Linked DNA regions of Geomonas sp. RF6. The protein of the gene in region 1 interacts with the protein of each later gene in a pairwise test. Links are inferred from orthologs where the notes say so. Each region holds a gene or a part of one and is shown on either strand. Other genes may lie near its edges. The genes, in order: kdsB and LPW11_RS10090.

Region 1 (10,112 bases):
CGCTGGCGGTGATGGCGTCCCTGAAGACGTTGTTGAACTCGTAGCGGTGCCGGTGCCTTTCGGAGATCTCGGTGGCGCCGTACGCCTTCTGCGCGAGGGTCCCCTTCGTGAGGGAGCAGGGGTAGGCGCCGAGGCGCATCGTCCCACCTTTGCGGTTCACCCCTTTCTGCCCTTCCATGAGGTGGATCACCGGGCTCTGGCATTCCGGCTTGAACTCGCTGGAGAACGCCTCCGGGAGCTTGCACACGTTTCTGGCGTACTCGACGGCAGCCATCTGCATGCCGAGGCAGATCCCGAAGAAGGGGACCTTGTTAAGCCTCGCATACTCGATCGCCATGATCTTCCCTTCGGTGCCGCGCTCCCCGAAGCCACCCGGGACGAGGATCCCGTCGTGCCCGGCGAGGTACGCCTCGGCACCTTCCTCCTCGATCTTCTCGGAGTCGAGGTAGGAGAGGACGACCCGGCAGTCGTTGCCGATACCGCCGTGGGTGAGCGCCTCGGAGAGGGACTTGTAGCTCTCGGTGAGGTCGACGTACTTGCCGACGACTGCGATCTTCACCTCACCCTTCTCCGGGTGGGTAAGCTTCGCCACCACCTGCTGCCAGTGGCTGAGATCGGGGGCCTTCGTCCAGATATTGAGCTTCTCCACGACCTGGTCGTCCAGCCCCTCGCGGTTCAGCGCCAGCGGCACGGCGTAGATGTGCTCCGCGTCCATGGAGGTGATGACCGCCTTCTCCTCCACGTTGCAAAAGAGCGCGATCTTCGCCTTCATGTCCTGCGGCAGGTCGAGCTCGGTGCGGCACAGGAGGATGTCCGGCTGGATCCCGATCTCGCGCAGCTCCTTCACGGAGTGCTGGGTCGGCTTCGTCTTCAGCTCCCCCGCCGTCTTTATGTACGGCACGAGGGTCACGTGGAGGTACAGGACGTTCCCGGGACCGCGGTCGCTCTTCAGCTGGCGGATCGCCTCCAGAAAGGGGAGGGACTCGATGTCGCCGACGGTGCCGCCGATCTCCACGATGGCGATGTCGGTACCTTTCGCGTTCTCCAGGATGTTCGCCTTGATCTGGTCGGTGATGTGCGGGATGACCTGCACGGTGCCGCCGAGGTAGTCGCCGCGCCTCTCCTTCTCGATGACGGAGAAGTACACCTGGCCGGTGGTGAAGTTGCTCTTTTTGGAGAGCTTCGCCGAGGTGTAGCGCTCGTAGTGCCCGAGGTCGAGGTCGGTCTCGGCGCCGTCGTCGGTGACGAAGACCTCGCCGTGCTGGAACGGGCTCATGGTGCCGGGATCGACGTTGATGTACGGGTCGAGTTTCTGGATGGTGACCCTCAAGCCGCGCGCCTCGAGAAGCGCCCCCAAAGAAGCGGCGGCGAGTCCCTTACCTATGGAGGAAACTACGCCGCCGGTTACGAAGATAAATTTAGTTTTCACTGTACTGATCCTCCAAATAAAAAGACAGGCCGGGACGGGTATGCCGCGCGGTGCAGCCAGGAGTGCACCGGGAAGACAACCGTAAGCCTGTCTTAAACTCTTTGTTCAAACGATACCTCTAGCGTGCCCCTTGCGCGTTCAACTTTTCCAGCACCTTCTCCAGATCGGCGGGGGTGTCCACCCCGATGGAGTCGAACTCCGTCTCCACGACCTTGATCCGGTAGCCGTTTTCCAGGGCCCTCAACTGCTCCAGCTTCTCGGAGAGCTCCAGGTAGGTCGGCTTCAGCGCGGTGAAGACCGGAAGGAAATCGCGCCGGTACACGTACAGCCCCACATGCTTGAAGCACAATAGCTTCCCTGAGACAAACGCCTCGTCCTTCAGGTCGTTCCACTTGTCGCGGAAGTTCGGCAGCGGCGAGCGGGAGAAGTACAGGACGTTCCCCTTCAGGTCTGCCACCACCTTCACCACGTTCGGCGAGAGGAAGTCGTGCAGCGTCTTGATGCGGCTCTTCAGCGTCGCCATCTGCAGGGTGGGGTCGTGCATGAGGGGGGCGATCGCCTGGTCGATCATGCCCGGCTCGATGAGGGGCTCGTCCCCCTGCACGTTCACCAGGATCTCCGCGTCGATGCGCGCCGCCACCTCCGCGAGCCGGTCGGTGCCGGTCTCGTGGTCCGCTCTCGTCATCTCCACCCTGCCGCCGAAGGCCCGCACCGCCTGCGCGATCCTCTCGTCGTCGGTGGCGACAATGACATCTGAGACAAGAGTCGCCCGGGAGGTACGCTCATAGACGTGCTGCACCATGGGGCGTCCCTGGATGTCCTCCAGCGCCTTCCCCACGAAACGGGTGGAGGCGTACCTGGCCGGAATAACGGCGGTTATCTTCATAGGTTGTCTCGGTGGTTTTGCTAGTCGGGTAGAGTGGGAGGCAGGGCCCGCTGTCACTCACGTCGAGGCTTGGTGGAAGGGGAGATCCCCCACCGGAAGTCGGCTCAACCTGTAGCTGGAGCGCAGCCTGGACTGCCGCTGCGTCCCGTCGGCCGGGACGAACCAAGTTACCTCAAAAGAAAGCGCCGTGTCAAGGAAGGAAATCAGAGTGCGAGGTTCAGGCGGTTGGTCCAGTTTATCGTCTCGATCTGCGCCGCCATGAGGTCGTCAAGGGTCAGCCCGCACTCCGCGAGGTGCCCCTCCATCCCGGCGAAATCCGCCTGCTCGAGCTTCTCCGCGAGGAGAAGGAGCGCTCCCAGCCGACCGGAACGCTCCACGAGGGCAAGGCGCACGTCCTCCACGAGATTGAGCTTCTCCACGAGCTCCTCCATGGAAACCTCGAAGAGGACGTCGATCAAAGAGAGTATCCCCACCATGAAGGCGCGGTCGGCGTACTCCTTCCCCGCCGGGGTCCCCTCCCCCTTCACCAGGAGCTCCAGGAGCTTGCCGCGCACCGCCGCGATCTCCAGAAGGGGGCTCTGCATGCCGCGCCCCTCGTTGGAGGCGTAGAGCGCGAGGGTAATCCAGCGCTTCAGCTGCTCGAGCCCCAGCACCGTGAGGGCGTGGCGCAGCGTCTTTATGCGGACCCGGAGCCCTATCGCCACGGAATTCACCAGGCGCAGCAGGTTGTAGGTGAGCCCGGGGTTCAGCTTGAAGGTCTCCTCGATCTCGTCGATCTCCGTCTCCGCCATGACCTGCTTCATGAGCTGGAGCATGGCGACTTTCGCCACGTCGACCCGGTTTTGCTTCAGGAGCACGGGACGGGCGAAGTAGTACCCCTGGAAGAGATCGAAGCCGAGCTCGGAGCAGACGGTGTAATGCTCCGCGGTCTCCACCTTTTCGGCAAGGAGGGTGAGGGGCCAGCGCCTGAAGATCTTCACGACCTCGGAAAGCTCGGAGGGGGGGGTCTCCATGACGTCGAGCTTTATGATGTCCACGGTGGAGTAGAAGGGGGCGAAATCTTCGGAGAAGACGTGGTCGTCGAGGGCGAGGGTGAAGCCGAGGGACTTGAGATGGCGGCAGCGGTCCAGAACCTCCGCGTCCATGAGGATGTTTTCCAGGAGCTCGATCACCACCTGCCGCTTCGGAAGGAGCTCCATGGCGCTCGACATGAGGGTGTCGTGGCTTACGTTGAAAAAGCCGCGGTGACGCCCGAGGACGTCCTGGAAGCCGAAGTCGGAAAGGGCGGTCAGGATGACGCTGGCACTCGCCTGGTGGGTGTCGGAGATCTGCGCCTGCATGAGGCTTTGCGGGGAGCGGAACAGAAGCTCGAAGGCCACGATCGTCTGCTCCCGGTTCAGTATCGGCTGGCGTCCCAGAAAAAACTTTTCTTCAGCCATGGCACCCTCGCTCCCCGGAAAAATCCTCCCCGTACTTATAGCATAAAAAGGGGGAACGCTAAGTGGCAATTGCCACGGTGGAGGGGCAGTTGTAGGCCGGGATAAGCCGAAGGGCGTTCCCGGCATTTCCATCGCGACGGGGCGCCATGCTGCCACCCCCTGCCTTACGCCGGAAATGCTCCGCTTATTCCGGCCTACATGCTCATTCCCGTCAGTCGCAAAGGCGCAGCACTTCCCGCGACAGCGCCTCCAGCGGGCGCACGTAGTCGACCCCGCCGAGCTTTATCGCCTCGTTCGGCATCCCGAAGACGACGCAGGTCGCCTCGTCCTGGGCGATGTTTATGGCGCCGGCCTGCTTCATCTCCAGCATCCCCTTCGCGCCGTCGTCCCCCATCCCGGTCATGATGACGCCGACCGCGTTCTTCCCGGCGTACCTCGCAGCGGAGCGAAAGAGGACGTCGACAGAGGGTCGGTGCCTCGTCACCAGCGGACCGTCCTTTATCTCCACGTAGTAGCGCGCCCCGCTCCTCTTGAGAAGGGTGTGGTGGTTTCCCGGCGCGATAAGCGCACGGCCGCGCACGACGGTGTCGTTGTCGGCCGCCTCCTTCACGGAGATCCTGCACAGCCCGTCCAGCCGTCTGGAGAAGGCCTTGGTGAACCCCTCCGGCATGTGCTGCACGATGACGATCCCCGGGCAGTCCGCCGGGAACGACTCCAGAAAGACGCGCAACGCCTCCGTGCCGCCGGTGGAGGCGCCGACCACGACGACCTTTTCGGTCGTCTGCATCATGGCGTGGCTGGAGGGCTTCTCCATGATGACGTCGGCGGTGAGCTTCGGGGCGACGGTGTGGGTGTGGGGGGAAATCTTTCTCAGCCGCGCCTGCGCCGCCGCCTTCACCGCGTCGCAGATCCTTACCCGGCTCTCCTCCAGGAAATCCTTCGTCCCCATGCGCGGCTTCTGGATGATCTCCACCGCCCCGTACTCCAGCGCCTTCAGCGCCGTCTCGCTCCCCCGCTCGGTGAGGCTCGAGCACATCACCACCGGGATCGGGTGCTGGCTCATGATCCTGTGCAGGAAGGTGACGCCGTCCATGCGCGGCATCTCCACGTCGAGCGTTATGACGTCGGGGACCTCGTCCCGGATTCGCTCGGCGGCGATGAAGGGGTCTCCGGCGGTGGACATGACCTCTATCTGCGGGTCCGAGGAGAGTATCTCCGACATCGTCTGCCGCACCACCGCGGAGTCGTCCACAATCAATACTCGTATCTTTTTCCGCATGCTAAATCTCCGTTCGTCTCAGACGTTTGAGAAGGACCTCCCCCGTGTGGGTGTAGAAAAAGATCTTCCGCCCGCGCGGGCCGCCGACGTCGGAGGAGACGATCCGGATCCCCTCCCCCTCCAGCACCTCCAGGGCCTTCGCGATGTTCTGCGTTCCCACCGTGCCGATACCGCCGTCTCGGGCGTCGAACATGTCGGAGCCGCCGAAGATCTTCGCCTCGATCTCGCCGCGGCACACGCCGCGCGTCTGGAGCCCCTTCAGCATGAGCCAGATGGCGCACTCCACGTACTTCCCCCCCTCCGGCTCCGCCGCGAGACACGGATCCTCCCTGCGGCAGTGCGGCAGGAGCGCATGGCAGATCGTTCCGATCCGGTGGCGCGGGCTGAACATCGTCACCGCCACGCAGGAGCCGAGGAGGGTGGAGACGACGATCGGCTCGTCCGCGAAGTGCATCTCACCGGGGCGCAGAAAGAGAACCGGGAGCTCGGGGGTGCGGGGGGTCATTTGACTTTCCGGTACACGGTGGGAAAGACGCTGACCAGCGGGACGTCGAGGCCGGAGAGGGTCTCCGAGTGCCCCATGAAGATGAAGGCACCCGGCTTCATGTAGCGGTGGAAGCGCTGCAGGAGCTTCTCCTGCGTCGGGCGGTCGAAGTAGATGATCACGTTGCGGCAGAAGATGACGTCGAGCGGCTCGCGGATCCCGAAGTCGTCGTCCATGAAGTTCAGGCGCCGGAAGAAGACCTTGCGGCGCAGCTCCGGTGCGATGCGCACCAGCGGGTTCGCGCGGTCCTTGCTCTTCAGGAGGTACTTCTTCTTCAGCGCCAGCGGGACCGGGTCGACGAGCGCCTCCGCGTAGGTGGCGTTGCGCGCGCGGTCCAGCACCCTCGTGGAGATGTCGGTCGCCAGAATCCGGAAGTCGAAGTCCGGGTGCTTCTCCGCGAACTCGGAGAGGACCATCGCCAGGGTGTACGGCTCCTCCCCGGTGGAGCACCCTGCACTCCAGATGGAGAAGGTCCCCCCGCCGCTGCGGCGCAGCCAGTCCGGGAGTACCTTCTCGGTCAGGAAATCGAAGTGGTCCGGCTCGCGAAAGAAGTCGGTCTTGTTGGTGGTGACGAGGTCGATCATCGGCACGAGCTCCTGCTCGAGACCGTCGGCGGAGAAGAGGTAGTCGCAGTAGTCGGAAAACTTCTTCATGCCGAGCGCCCGCAGCCTCTTTTGCAGGCGCGACTCCAGCATCGTCTTCTTCACGTCCGGCATCTTTATGCCGCACTTCTCGTAGATGAACGCGCTCAGCCGGTTGAAGTCCCGCAGCGTAAGGGCCGCCGCGGAGTCGATGGAAGATGACGAATCCACTAGTGCGCCTCCCTCTCGACCGACTGGATCAGGTGCTGGATGTCCAGGATGAGCGCCACCGAGCCGTCGCCGAGGATCGTCGCGCCGGAGATCCCCTCGATGTTCTTGTAGGCGCGCCCGAGCGACTTGATGACCGTCTGGTGCTCCCCTATGACGTGGTCCACCACGAAGCCGACGCGGGCCCCCTCCACCTCGGTGATGACGATCTGCTCGATCTCCGGCGGCTCGCCGGAGATCCCGAAGCGCTCCCTGAGCGGGATGTAGGGGACGAGGTGGTCGCGTACGTTCGCGAGATTGCGTCCGTGAGCCCGTGCCACGTCCTCGCGGGTGAGTTCCACGCACTCGTTCACGAGAGCGAGCGGCAGCATGAAGGAGTCGCCGCCGATCTTCACGAGGAGGCTCTCGATGATCGCCAGGGTGAGCGGTATGCGCACCGTGATGCGGGTCCCCTCGCCGCGGCTGCTCGAGACATCGATGGAGCCGCGCAGCGCTTCTATGGCGCGCTTCACCACGTCCATGCCGACCCCGCGCCCGGAGACGCTGGAGAGCTTCTTCGCGGTGGAGAAGCCGGGGGCGAAGATCAGGTTGAAGAGTTCCTTCTCCGAGAGCTCCGCAGCCGCGGGGATGATCCCCTTCTCGACCGCCTTCGCCCGGATCGCCTCCTTGTCGAGCCCCGCCCCGTCATCCTTGATGGTGATGAGGACGCTGTCTCCGGAGTGGACCGCGGCAAGGTGCACCGTGCCGTGGCGCGGTTTCCCTGCGGCGACCCTTGCCTCCGGGAGCTCGATGCCGTGGTCGATGCTGTTTCTGATCAGGTGCACGAGGGGGTCGTTCAGCTTCTCGATGACGGTCTTGTCGAGCTCCGTCTCCGCCCCGTCGGTGGTCATCTCGATCTCTTTTCCGAGCTCGGAGGAGAGGTCGCGCACCAGCCTCTTGAACTTGGAGAAGGTGCTCCCGATCGGGAGCATGCGGATATTGAGCGCGCTGTCGCGCAGCTCGCTGGTGAGGCGCTCCACCTCTTCGGCGATCGCCGAGAGTTCCACGTCGTCCCGCTCGATCGCCGTCTGGGAGAGGCGCGCCTGCACCGTCACGAGCTCACCGACGAGGTTCACGAGGACGTCGAGCCTCTCCGCGGGGACACGGATGCTTGTCGCCGCCTCCTGGCTCTGCTTCTCCTGGCGCACCTCCTTTATGTGGCGCTGCTCCACGAGAGCGGACTGCACCTTCGCCTCCGGGATGATCCCCTGGCTGACGGCGAGCTCGCCGAAGCGCTTCTGCTGGCCAAGAACCTCCGCCATCGCCTCCGCGGTTATGTCGCCGCGCTCCACGAGGATCTCGCCGAGCTTCTTGTACCCGTCGTCCGCGACCGAGGCGCCGTGATCGGCAATCTCCTCGATCCTGATCTCGCAGTCGTCCTCCACGAAGATGAAGACGTCGCGAATGGCGTTCACCCCCTGGTCGGTGGTGAGTACGATGTCCCAGTAGACGTAGCACCCCTCCGGGTTCATCCCCTCCAGCGGCGGGAATCCCTTGCTCTGGGCGGTGATGCTGCAGGTGCCCATTTCACGGAGCTCGTTCAGGAGGTGCAGCGGGTTCGTGCCGCACGCCATGATCTCTGCCACCGGGGCGAAGCGGATCCGGTAGGTCGCAAGGGTAGCCCGCTCCGGCTGCGCCTTCGGCTCGTGGACCTGCGGCTGCTCGTCGCCGTGCGGCGCGAGCTCGCGCAGCCCCGCGATGATCTGGCAGCTCACGCTCTCCTCCGGGAGGTCCCCCCGCTCGGCAGCATCGAGCATCGCCTTTATCTGGTCGCGCGCCGCCAGCGTCAGGTTCACCAGTTTCTTGGTGACCTTCAGCCGTCCGTTGCGCACCATGTCGAAAACGGTCTCCACCTCGTGGGTGAAGGCCGCGATGTCGTCAAAGCCGAACATCGCGCCGCTCCCCTTGATGGTGTGCATGGCGCGAAAGACCCGCCCGATGATATCGGGATCCTCAGGCCTCTCCTCCAGCTCGAGCAGGGAGGTCTCCAGCTCCGTCAGGAGCTCCGCCGCCTCCTCCAGGAATGCCTGCCTGTGGATGTCCATCATCCCAGCACCTTCTTTACCACGGCCATGAGCTGCTCAGGCTTGAAGGGCTTCACGATCCAGCCGGTCGCGCCGGCGGCCTTCCCTTCCTGCTTCCTGGAGTCCTGGCTTTCCGTGGTCAGCATGACGATGGGGATGAACTTGCAGCTCGGCAGGGCACGCGCCCCCTTGATGAGCCCGATCCCGTCCAGGTTCGGCATGTTGAGGTCGGTGATGAGCATGTCGACCTTCGTGGAGGAGAGCTTCTGCAGGGCGTCTTTTCCGTCCACCGCTTCCACCACCTCGTAGCCGCCCTGCTTCAGGGTAAAGGTCACCATCTGCCGCACACTTGCCGAGTCGTCGGCCGTCATAATTACTTTTGCCATCAGCACTTACCTCCGGTCCAGATGCAGCTTTTCGCTTCGCGCTGGCACCCCACGTGACATTGGAATCCTGCCTCTTCGACCACTTTAACGTACACCTCGTTCCCCGCGGGGGCGACCGTCAGTGACTTCTGCGCCGCGAGCGCGCTCCCGTGCGCCGCGCACAAAAGCTGCAGCGAGGTGAGGTCCATGCCGGTGACCCCGCGCAGATCGACCACCACCTCGTCGGCGGCGCCGAGCGCCTCCACGAGGACTTCCTTGAAACGGGCCGCTTCCGCTATCGTCACGGGGCCCTGTACGGTGATTTCCAGCACGCCCTCCCCTTTTCCGGAGGCGCGCCCTACAGTCATTTCAGCCATTTATCTTGTCCTCGCTAAAAAAGCTCCACGTTGTCGCCGTATTCGCCATCGCCTTCGGCCGTTTCCAGACCCGCACCGTCGAAGAGTGCCTGGTGCACCTGGCGCTCGCTGTTCATGGTGTAGCGCCGGGCGATCTCCTCGAAGTCGATGCTCCCCCCGGTGCCGGGCGCGACCGTGCGCGCCTCCTCTATGACCGCGGAAAGCTCCGCCAGCGCCCCCTCCAGCACCTCGGAGACCTTGCGGTGCACCGTGATCCCCGCGGTGGTGCGGTCGATGTCCTCGGTGAGCTCGGCGACGGAGGCATCCATCCCGTGCACCGAGCGGTCCAGCGTCTCCTTCACCGACCGGAGCGTGTGCAGGAGCTCGCCGAAAGTCGATACCATCCCCTGCACCTTCCCCTCCAGATCGCCGGCATCCTCCCCTTGCGCACCGAAGAGGATCTCGGTGGAGCGGGTGATCGCCTGCAGCGTGCGGGAGACCTCTCCGGTCTGGTCGATGGCGTCGACGGAGAGCCGCTGGATCGCCTCGGCGAGAACTCCGAGCGCCGCCCCGTCTTCCCCTGTGTAGGCGGACTTTATCTGGGAGTTGAGGGCGATGAGCTTTATCTCCTCGCCGACCGTCTCGATCTGCCCCACAAACGCCGCGATGTCCCCCACGGTGTCGGAAACGGAAGCCATGGCGCTGCAGAGGGTACGGTTCGCCTCGAGGCTCTCGGTGAGCGCCGCGGTGATGGTGCCGAGATCCTTCTCCATTTCCTGGAAAAAGCTCTTTCCCGCCTGGTCGCTGACACCGGAGATCTTCGCGGTCTCCCGCAGGAGGTGCGACTGTTTCTGGGCGATCTCCTGGAGGTTCGCCACAATGAGGCGCACCGCCTGGGTCAGCGCACTCTCCGCGTGGCGCAGCTGCGCCGCCTGGAGCTCG
Region 2 (10,068 bases), 1.5 Mb from region 1 along the record:
TCTATTCCCCCTTTGGCTTGAGCACGAACTATGATCCCTCCTGGGTAGGGCGCTACCACGCGGTGAAGTCGGAGCTGGTGACCTTGAACATCAACCCCGCCATCGCGTACAGGGTGAATGACCACCTGAGCCTGGGGGCGGGGGTGGACGTCCAGTACGCAAAGGCAAAGCTATCGAGCGCCATCGATTTCGGCACCATCTTCGGCGCCGCCGGATTGCCGGGGTACACGCCGCAGGGGAACGACGGCATGGTGACCATGAAGGGGGACAGCTGGGGGGTCGGTTTCAACCTCGGGATGCTGTACCAGTTCACCCCCGGGACCCGGGTTGGTATAACGTACCGTTCCCGCATCGATCACACGCTGAAGGGATCGGCCGATTTTTCCGGCACACCCTCAGTAAATCCGAGCGGCAGGTTCGTCGCTTCGGGTGTAAAGGCCGACGTGACCCTTCCGGACAGCGCTTCCTTCAGCGTGTGGCACAACATCACGAAAGACTTCGCCGTCACGACCGATTTCACCTGGACCGACTGGTCCACCTTCGACGAGCTCCGCATCCGCTTTGACAACCCCAGCGAGAGAGATGCGGTGACCACCACGAGCTGGCACAACACCTGGCGCTACTCACTCGGCCTGATCTACGCGCCAGGCCCCTGGACCGTGCGAGCCGGCACTGCCTACGACCAGACACCGGTGCCGTCGGCGCAATACCGCACACCGCGCATCCCAGATAACGACCGGTTCTGGGCCTCCTTCGGCTTCGGATACAAATTCGGCGACGACCTCGCCGTCGACGTCGGATACACCCACATCTTCGTAAATGATCCCCGTATCTCGAAGCCGCTCGACGAGGAGAACCGCCTGCGAGGTGCCCTGAACGGCTCTTACACCGCGCGCGTGGACCTCGTCGGTCTCCAGCTGGCCTGGAACTTCCGTTAGGATCTCCCGGTCCCCGGCGCGACCCGCCATGCCGGCGGCACCGTCACCCACCCCAGCCCCCTCCCCCTCACGGGAGGGGGAGTCATGTTGTCATGTAGGCCGGGATAAGCGAAGCGTTCCCGGCGACCGACAGGCCGCTGAAACGGCTGCTCCCATCCCCTGTTCCGATCGCTGCGCCTTAAGCCATAGGCCATTCCGACCCGTCTCCTTTGCCCCTGCACATCCGGAGTCTCCCACCGCAACACTCGAAAAAAAATCTTTACGAGTCACCCGTTTTCATATAGTTTAAATTTAAACCATATCAGTTGGAACTAAAATGACAGAGAAGCGGACGACATTTACCGATGCAGAAAAAAGGGCTCTCGACGCCTACACGAAACTCATGCGGGCTGCCGAGTCCGTCACCTCCCGGACCGCCCGCCACATGGCTGCAGCGGATCTGACGGTAAGCCAGTTCGGGGTGCTGGAGGCGCTGTACCACAAAGGACCTCTCTGCCAGCGTGACATCGCCTCGAAGATATTGAAGAGCAGCGGCAACATCACGGTGGTCATCGACAACCTGGAAAAGCGCGGGCTGGTAAGGCGTGAGCGTGGCGCGGAAGATCGCCGCTACATCACCATCTATCTGACTGACGGTGGGGACGCACTGATAACCGGCCTTTTTCCGCGAATCATGGAAGCGATAGTGGCGGAGATGGGGATTCTGAACGCAAATGAGCAGGAGGAACTGGCCCGGCTGTGCCGGAGCATCGGCCTGAGGGACAGGAGCAGCAACGGCAGGAAATAGCTGGAAGAAATGGGTATTTTCAGGGCAATTCGATGAAGCCAGACCAGGTGAACCTGGTTTACAAGCGGAGGGAACACATCATGAAAGGTACAATTATCAGGTTTTTAGCAGCACTCGCCATCTTTGCAGTGCCGTCTCTCGCCTCGGCAGACTCCTGGACCATAGACCAGGAACATTCCAGTGTGGGATTCAAGGTGCGTCACCTCATGGTCTCCAACGTCAGAGGAGATTTCGGTAAATTCAGCGGCGCGATCCAGATCGACGACAAGGACCTGCGCAACTCCAAAGTGGATGTCATCATAGACACCGCTTCCGTAAATACCGGCGTCGCCAAGAGGGATGCCCATCTCAGGAGCGCAGACTTTTTTGACGTGGAAAGATTCCCCACGATGACCTTTGTGTCGCAGCGGGTTGAGAGAGTCGGGGCCGACCGTCTCAAGGTGCACGGACAGCTGACCCTGCATGGCGTGACGAGGCCGGTGGTGCTCGATGTGGAAGGCCCGACGAAGGCGCTCAAAGATCCGTGGGGAAACCTGAAACGTGGCGCTTCTGCGGTGACTACCATCAACCGGAAAGATTTCGGTCTGACCTGGAACAAAGCGATAGAGAGTGGCGGGGTTGCGGTTGGAGACGAAGTGACGATCGCCCTGGAAGTCGAGCTCCTCAAGAAGTAGCGGGCATAAGGTGCTCGGAAGGTGGCGGAAATGAAAAAGCAGGTTCGGGAGCTTTTCCCAACCTGCTTTTTTGTGGCTCTCGGGTGGTCCGCGCAGCGTGAACCATATTTCCACCGTGCACGAGACCTCGCGTTCCCCCCTTTGCGAAGGGGGGACAGGGGGGATTTGCCTTCGCCAGACTCGGCGCCGGCGCCAGCGGATCGAGATGCTGCCGAAGGCTGCCGGAAACGCTGCGCTTATTCCGGCCTACATTTTCACATACCTTTAACCCCCGTCCTACCGGAGCCTGCGCTCCAGATCCTCTATCCTGTCCAGTAACTCCATCACCAGAGCGAGTGCATCGAAGTTGAGTCCGAGGTCGCGTTTCAGCCGCAGCGCCTTTCGGGCGCGTATTACGCAGTGCGTGGCATAGAGCGGCTCCCCCCTCGTGGAGATCGGTTCCAGAAGTCCGGTGTCCACCAGTCGCCGCATGATCGGCATTTGACACTCGCAAAGCCTGCACAGCTCCTGAAGGGGGATCCCGGGAAGGGAGGCGAGCTCGTTTCTCGTGCGGATGATCACTTCATACTGTGTCCTTGGCATCTCCGCTTCTCCTCCCTACTGCCGCGGGTTGAACCGCGACTCGCGCGCCAGTTCCTCTAAAAGCTCTCTCTCCCGGCTGCTAAGGGTGCTTGGTACCATGATGTGCACCTCGGCGAGCAGATCGCCAAAGGAGTTCGGGGTGATCGGCATCCCTTTTCCCCGCAGCCGCAGCGTCTGCCCGCTCTGCGTCCCCGGCGGAATGGAGAGATTGACCAGGCCATCCACAGTCGGCACCGGGACCTTCGCGCCGAGGGCGGCCTCCCACGGCGAGACCTTAAGCGTGGTGACGAGGTCGTGCTCCTGCAACTGGAACCGCGGGTCGGGGAGGATGTGCACCTTGAGGAAAAGGTCGCCGTCGGCCCCCCCGCCGCTGCCGAGCCCACCCTGCCCGGCGAGGCGGATGAGGGAGCCTTCGGTCACCCCTCGCGGCACATTTACCTCGTAGCTCTTCTTCACCCTGTGCGCCCTGCCGTCCGCCTCGTATTCAAGGCGCTCCAGTTGTACCGTTTTCTTCCCGCCGTGAAATGCGTCGTGCAGGGAGATGTCCAGCGTCGCCTCGTGGTCACGGCCGCGGTGCCGGCGTACTCCGCCCCCCCACATCTCGTCGCTCGCATGCCCCTCCCACCCGCCGCCGAAGAGGTCCTGGAAAAACTGGCTGAACGATTCGGGATCGCCGCTGCGGAAGGAGTAGTGCGTATCGTGGCCGCCGGGGGGCGGGCGGAATCCTTGCCCCCCTTGTCCGGCGGCACTCCAGGCGCTGCCATACTGGTCGTACATCTGGCGCTTCTGCGGGTCGCCGAGGACCTCGTACGCCTCGTTGATTCCCTTGAAGTTCTCTTCTGCGTCAGCCGCCTTGTTTATGTCGGGGTGGTATTTCCGGGCCAGCTTCCGGTACGCCTTCTGGATCTCGTCCTGGCTCGCGGTCTTGCCGACGCCGAGTGTCTTGTAATAGTCCTGGTAGGTCGCTGCCATAGCTTTTCACCTGCGCGATCTGCAGTTCCTGGAATTTTGTAATCTCAAACAGCAAGGGCCGCTCCTGCGGCCCTTATTTCGGTCGTGTCTTCTCTGCCTCAGGAAACCTGGATTTCGATCCTGCGCGGCTTTGCCGCCTCCATCTTCGGGATGCGCAGGGTGAGGATGCCGTTGATGAGCTCCGCACGTGCCTTCGTGTTGTCCAGCGTCTCGGGGATCGCGAACTGCCGGTAGTAGGTCGCGAGTTCGAACTCACGATACACCGCGGTCCCGGGAAGGGTGTGCGAGATGCGTGCGCTGATGGTGAGGATCCCCTTCTCCACATGGACCTCCAGCCCTTCCTTCGTGGCACCCGGAACATCCGCCGTAAGCATGAGACCTTCTTCGGTTTCTACTATGTTGACTGCAGGCTTGAGATACCTTTCTGCCGATCTCATCTCTTCGCGAGCCTGCATGGTTTTCCCTTCACTGCTTTCAGTCAAGCTGGTGTCTGCCATGATGATCTCCTCCTTTCATGGATGCGTTTCAGGCTCTTTTAGGAGACGCTGATGTCGATCTTTTTGGGGCGCACGTGTTCCGCTTTCGGCATGGTGATCCGGAGAATCCCGTCGTTGTACTGGGCGCTGATGTTGTCGGGGTTGATGTCGACCGGGATCTCGAGGGTGCGGGTGAACTTGCCGGAGCCAAGCTCGCTGCGGTGCACGATCTGTCCGCGCTGCTCTGCAAAAGGCTTCCTCTCGCCGCTGATGGAGACGCTGTTTCTCAGGACGGAGAGTTCAGTCTGCTTCGGATCGACTCCGGGGAGCAGAGCCTCGAGGTAGACGTGCCCTTCATCCTCGCTCAGGTTCACCAGCGGGAAGCGCCGTGCTGCCTGCGGTGACAAGAAGCTTGCAGCCATCGGACGGTTGAAGCCGACGCCGCGGAAAGCCTCGTCCATCTCTCTTCTCAGACTGTCCAACTCCCTGAAAATGTCCCAACTTGCCATGGTGATGACCTCCTTTCCGGTGGTGTCCTTCTTACGGAAAAATAATTACGGCATCTGCCGATGTCAAGGTGTCCGGGGGATACGTTTTCCCCTCCCCGGAGGGTGACTCTCCACCCCGGATCGAGAGACGTCGGAGCAGAACGGAAATGTCTGTTGACAGCGCTAGACGACCGGTCTAGTATGCGCCGCTATGGAAAAGCGAGACACGAAAGCGGAAATAATAACTGCGGGCACGGCAATGATCTCGCTGCAGGGGTACAATGCCACCGGTATCGACGCCGTGCTGAAGCAGGTGGGGGTACCGAAGGGGTCGTTCTATCACTACTTCGGGAGCAAGGAGGAGTTTGGCCTTGCCATCATCGACCGCTTCGCCGAGCGGTACGACCAGCGGCTGCACACCTTTTTGCAGGACGAAGAAGTGACCCCGCTGAACCGGATACGAAATTACCTGGAGAGCGGACTTGCCCGCCTCGAGCAGAACCAGTGCAGCAAAGGATGCCTTATCGGGAATCTCGGCCAGGAGCTCGCGGATCAGAACGAGCGGTTTCGCGCGAGGCTGGATGCCATCTTCGGCAACTGGAAGGAGCGCTTTGCGGCGTGTCTGCGGGAGGCGCAGAACGCTGGGGAACTGACCCGGGACGTGGATGCGGAGACGGTGGCCGGCTTCATCCTCTCAGGGTGGGAAGGCGCGATACTGAGGGCGAAGGTCATGAAGTCCCCCCAGCCGCTGCGCGATTTCATCTCCATTCTCTTCTCCTGCGTGTTGTGCAAGGGGAAAGAGAGTCGTGATTGACCGAGACGGTCGGTCTAGTGGCGTCGCTCGCGCGGCGCATGAATGTCCATAAAAGAGGAGGAAGACCATGAAGAAGTCGCTCGGCCCCAAGACCCACCTTTTTCCGACCCCCGTGCTCATGGTGGGGACGTACGACCGCGACGGGCGTCCGAACCTCATGAATGCGGCGTGGGGCGGCATCTGCTGTTCCGAGCCCCCGTGCGTCGCGGTTTCGCTGCGCAAGGCTACCTACTCCTACGATTGCATCATGGAGCGGAAGGCGTTCACTGTGGGGATCCCGACACAGAAGCAGCTCGTGATCGCCGACTACATCGGCATCGCCTCCGGGCGCGACTCCGACAAATTTGCCGTCGCGGGGCTGACCGCGGTACGCAGCGAGCTGGTAGATGCGCCGTACGCCGCCGAGTTTCCCGTCGTCCTGGAGTGCCGGCTGGTGCACAGCTTCGAGCTCGGGCTGCACACCCAGTTTGTCGGGGAGATCATGGACGTGAAGGTGGACGAGGGGGCACTTGCCGAAGACGGCAAGCCGGACATCGTAAAGATCGCGCCGCTGGTATTCGATACCGGGCATCGAGGCTACCACGGGATCGGGCCGTTCCTCGGCAAGGCCTTCGCCGCTGGACGGGATCTGCCGGAGCGGAAGTAGACCTGGCAGGAGTAGTGAAGCTTCAACCGTTCAGGCCTCGCATCCCCCCCTTTGGAAGGTTCATCCGGGAAATTCCGGGGGCGCGTGGGTCCATTGCCACAAAGCACTGCAGAAGGCCCAACGTTCCCCCCTTTGCAAAGGCTCATCCGGGAATTTCGGGAATTGAGCCCGGTCGCTTCCGTTGGCGTGAGGGGACACTAGTGGCGCCGCGCTGGAGCACAGGCTTCCCAGCCTGTACCGCGGCGCCAGCCGCGCGGTCTGTGGCGGCTGCGCCGCCATCGCAGGCAAGATGCCTACGCTCCAGCGTGGGGGCACCCGGATTCTTTGTAGCGCGTTCCCCAGAATTCCCTGAAGACCCTTCGCAAAGAGGGGAACGTCACGTCTCCTGCAGTGCTTCGTGGCAATGTACCCACACTCCCGGCTTTCCCGGATGAACCTTCGCAAAAGGGGGGGGACGCAGAGAGGAGGCGCGGCGGAGCCTGCACTGCGTCGAGGCGCATGGAAAATTAAACGGAGGAGAGCAGTGACCAGCAGCAGTGCCGGCGGCGCGGAGGAGCAGCGTCCCGGAAAACTTTTACTCATCGCCTGTATCATCAGCTTTGTCTGCTTCTTCGGCTCCTACATGCGGATCCCCGTCGTCCCCCTCTTTGCGGCGTCTCTCGGGGCCGATTCGGTGCAGGTGGGGTTCATCAACGCCGCCTTCATGCTCATGGCCGGTGTCCTCTCCATCCCCTCCGGCATCGTCTCGGACCGCCTCGGTCGGCGGGTGCCCCTCCTGGGTGGCATGCTCCTCCTTTCCGCTTCCTCCTTCCTCCTTCACTGGTGCAGGTCCCCCCTGGAGATGGGGGTGGTGTATCTACTCTTCGGTGTCGGACTCTCCGCCTTCTCTCCCACCCTCATGTCCTATGTCGCCGACGTCACACCTCAACACCTCCTCGGGCAGGCGTACGGCTGGTACACCATGGCGGTGTACGGCGGCATGACGGTGGGACCTGCGGCAGGCGGCTTTCTGGGGAAGGTCCTGGGCCTTCCCCAGGTTTTCCCCGTGGCAGGGACGCTGATCCTTTTCATGTTTTTCGTGGCAGCCTTTTTCCTTCCCGCTCCCCCCCAGCATGCCGCGGCGGAGCGTCAGCGCCTCCTCCCGGCTCTGTCTGCCCTGCGCAAAAACCGCCCCTTTCTCGCCTGTCAGGTCGCGACACTCGGCACCTGCTTCGGTTTCGGCATGTTCGTGACCTTCATGCCGCTGTACATCCGCAGCCAGGGGATGGACTCGGGGCAGGTGGGGCTCGTCTTCGGCGCGCAGGCCCTGGCGAACGCCGTATCCCGTCTCCCTTCCGGCCGTTTCAGCGACCGTATCGCCGATCGCAGCATCCTCGTGAAGGGCGGGCTCCTCTTCTTTGCCCTGGCGGTTGCCGCCTTCGGCGTCTGCCGCGGTCTCATGCCTCTCATGGTGAGCGCCGCCTTCATGGGGATAAGCATGGGGGTCGCCTTCACCGCCATCGGAGCTCTCATCGCCGACTCGGTGCCGCGCGCCCAGAGGGGGCTGGCGATGGGATGCTACAACACCTGTGTGTACATCGGCATGATGATGAGTGCCGGCGTCATGGGGGGAGTGGTAAAGCACCATGGCTTCCCGGCAGCGTTTTTCACGACCGGTTCGGTCGGCGCTGCCATTCTTTTCATGTTCATCATGCTCTACCGGCGACGGCTTCCATCTGCGACGGAATCCTCTATGCTTTAGAGGTTCGTTTGCAGATCGCCGCACCGGGCAGCCCGGATTAACTGCTGCCCGCAATCAGGAACAGATCGAGAAGGGCCTGTCAAACGGGCCGAGGAGGGAAAAATGGTACAGACCATAGCGAGGGTGATCAGCGACTTCGTGAAGCACTCTTCGGAAAATCGCCTGCCCGGGACCCGCGAGCCGTTCTTTTTGGACCCGCTGATCGGATTTGCGGCCGCCGCCGATCCGATCTTTACGGAGTACAAGACGATCATCGGGGAGTTCCACCAGACGCCGCAGGAAGTGCTCACCGCCGCCCACGGGTCCGACGCCCGTGCCGTGACCGTCATATCGTGGGTGCTGCCGATCTCCCCCGATATCCGTGCCAGCAACCGGCGGGAAAAAACCTTTCCGTCCCGGGAGTGGGCGCTGACCCGCCAGTACGGCGAATCGTTCAACGAGGAGCTGCGCCGGCACGTGGTGGAGTGGCTGACCCGCGCGGGGTACCGGGCCGTTGCACCACAGCTCGCTCCGGGGTGGAAGCAGTACAAGGTTTCCCCCGTCGGCTTCGCCTCGACCTGGTCGGAGAGGCACGTGGCCTACGCCGCCGGACTCGGGACTTTCAGCCTCAATGACGGACTCATAACGTCGATGGGGATCGCGCACCGGCTCGGGAGCGTGGTGACAGACATGATCGTTACCCCCACCCCCCGTTCAGCACCGGACCACCGGGCCAACTGCCTCTGGTACCGCGACGGGAGCTGCGGCGCCTGCATGCGGCGCTGCCCGGTAGGGGCGATCACGGAGGGGGGGCACGACAAGAAGGCGTGCTTTGAGTACGTCTACCACGCTGTTACCGAGGCGATAGGGCGCCCGTACCGCATCGAGCAGACCGGCTGTGGGCTGTGCCAGACGGGAGTGCCGTGCGAGACGTGCATTCCGGAGAAGTGCTGAACCAACGAAGGAGGTGGGAATGTTCAAAAAGATCGACCATATCGAGCTCATCCCCGAGGATTTCGACAGGGCCCTCACCTTTTACACGGACATCCTGGGGTTCCGGGTGCGGGAGCGCGCCGTGGTGGACGCTGCGCCGCTGCAGGAGATCGCCTATATCGAGCTCGGCGGCGCGGTAGTCGAGCTCATGCGCGTGCAGCAGCCGTCCGCGAGCCTCGACGATCCGTGGAGCTGCGGCTACCGCGCCATCGCGCTCGAGGTGGAGAATATGGAGCAGGCCCTGGCTTACCTGTCGGAACGCGGCGTGGCGGTGACCTGGGGACCGGTGGATCTTGGAAAGTCGAAGCGGGCGGAGATCAAGGATTCGGAAGGAAACATCATAGAGCTGAGGCAGTGGTAGCAACTGCTTCTCCGAGTGAAGCTCGCGGAGAAGGCGGTGCGGTAAGTTGAAGGGGCTTCGATGGAAAACTTTGTACTGATCGGTGTCTGCGTCCTCGTCGGGATGCTCTTTCGCCGCCTGGAGGCATTCCCGAAGGATACGGCGCAGTCGTTGAACATGTTCGCGCTTTACCTTTCCCTGCCGGCGCTCGTGCTGCTGAAGGCGCCGCAGATCACCTTCTCCAGCGACATGCTGGCAGCGGCGCTTATCCCGTGGGGGATGCTCTTTCTCTCCGTGGCCCTCGTCCTTGCCGGTGCGCGGCTGTGGAGCTGGCCGCGCGCGACGGTAGGTGTCCTCCTGCTGGTGGTCCCCCTCGGCAACACCTCCTTCATGGGGGTTCCGGTGGTGCAGGCGTTCTTCGGGAGCGCCGGGCTGCCGTACCTCATCATCTACGACCAGTTCGGCACCATGCTGATCTTCGCCACCTACGGCTCCCTCATCCTCGCCCTCTACGGCCGCGAGAGCGCCGTCACCGTGGCGGGTGTGGCCAAACGGATGCTCCTCTTTCCCCCCACCATAGCCCTTGTGCTCGGACTCGCCGTGCGGAACTGGGTGTATCCGAAGACGCTGGTGCTGGT

The links.
Region 2: the proteins of kdsB (region 1) and LPW11_RS10090 interact in binary tests that used the Escherichia coli proteins (3 or more experiments, as listed by UniProt). The link is inferred for Geomonas sp. RF6 from one-to-one orthologs.

The regions. Positions count from the first base shown.
Region 1 is NZ_CP087999.1:878,652-888,763, forward strand. The notes cover bases 432-3,257. They hold kdsB (3-deoxy-manno-octulosonate cytidylyltransferase), read right to left. Parts: upstream 2,316-3,257; coding sequence 1,548-2,315; downstream 432-1,547. Other genes in these bases: LPW11_RS03785 (CTP synthase), read right to left, coding at 432-1,429; LPW11_RS03795 (EAL and HDOD domain-containing protein), read right to left, coding at 2,519-3,257. Outside these bases: more of LPW11_RS03785, read right to left, coding at 1-431; more of LPW11_RS03795, read right to left, coding at 3,258-3,754; LPW11_RS03800 (protein-glutamate methylesterase/protein-glutamine glutaminase), read right to left, coding at 3,966-5,033; LPW11_RS03805 (chemotaxis protein CheD), read right to left, coding at 5,035-5,538; LPW11_RS03810 (CheR family methyltransferase), read right to left, coding at 5,535-6,389; LPW11_RS03815 (chemotaxis protein CheA), read right to left, coding at 6,389-8,473; LPW11_RS03820 (response regulator), read right to left, coding at 8,470-8,835; LPW11_RS03825 (STAS domain-containing protein), read right to left, coding at 8,835-9,191; LPW11_RS03830 (methyl-accepting chemotaxis protein), read right to left, coding at 9,206-10,112. UniProt on the Escherichia coli protein: Activates KDO (a required 8-carbon sugar) for incorporation into bacterial lipopolysaccharide in Gram-negative bacteria.
Region 2 is NZ_CP087999.1:2,342,284-2,352,351, forward strand. What follows is about bases 4,148-6,929. They hold LPW11_RS10090 (TetR/AcrR family transcriptional regulator), read left to right. Parts: upstream 4,148-5,128; coding sequence 5,129-5,731; downstream 5,732-6,929. Other genes in these bases: LPW11_RS10080 (Hsp20/alpha crystallin family protein), read right to left, coding at 4,148-4,450; LPW11_RS10085 (Hsp20/alpha crystallin family protein), read right to left, coding at 4,489-4,938; LPW11_RS10095 (flavin reductase family protein), read left to right, coding at 5,799-6,377; LPW11_RS10100 (MFS transporter), read left to right, coding at 6,901-6,929. Outside these bases: LPW11_RS10055 (OmpP1/FadL family transporter), read left to right, coding at 1-938; LPW11_RS10060 (MarR family winged helix-turn-helix transcriptional regulator), read left to right, coding at 1,255-1,725; LPW11_RS10065 (YceI family protein), read left to right, coding at 1,806-2,399; LPW11_RS10070 (chaperone modulator CbpM), read right to left, coding at 2,676-2,981; LPW11_RS10075 (DnaJ C-terminal domain-containing protein), read right to left, coding at 2,997-3,953; more of LPW11_RS10080, read right to left, coding at 4,052-4,147; more of LPW11_RS10100, read left to right, coding at 6,930-8,118; LPW11_RS10105 (epoxyqueuosine reductase), read left to right, coding at 8,221-9,051; LPW11_RS10110 (VOC family protein), read left to right, coding at 9,071-9,451; LPW11_RS10115 (AEC family transporter), read left to right, coding at 9,512-10,068. UniProt on the Escherichia coli protein: Involved in response to both electrophiles and reactive chlorine species (RCS). Represses the transcription of the nemRA-gloA operon by binding to the NemR box.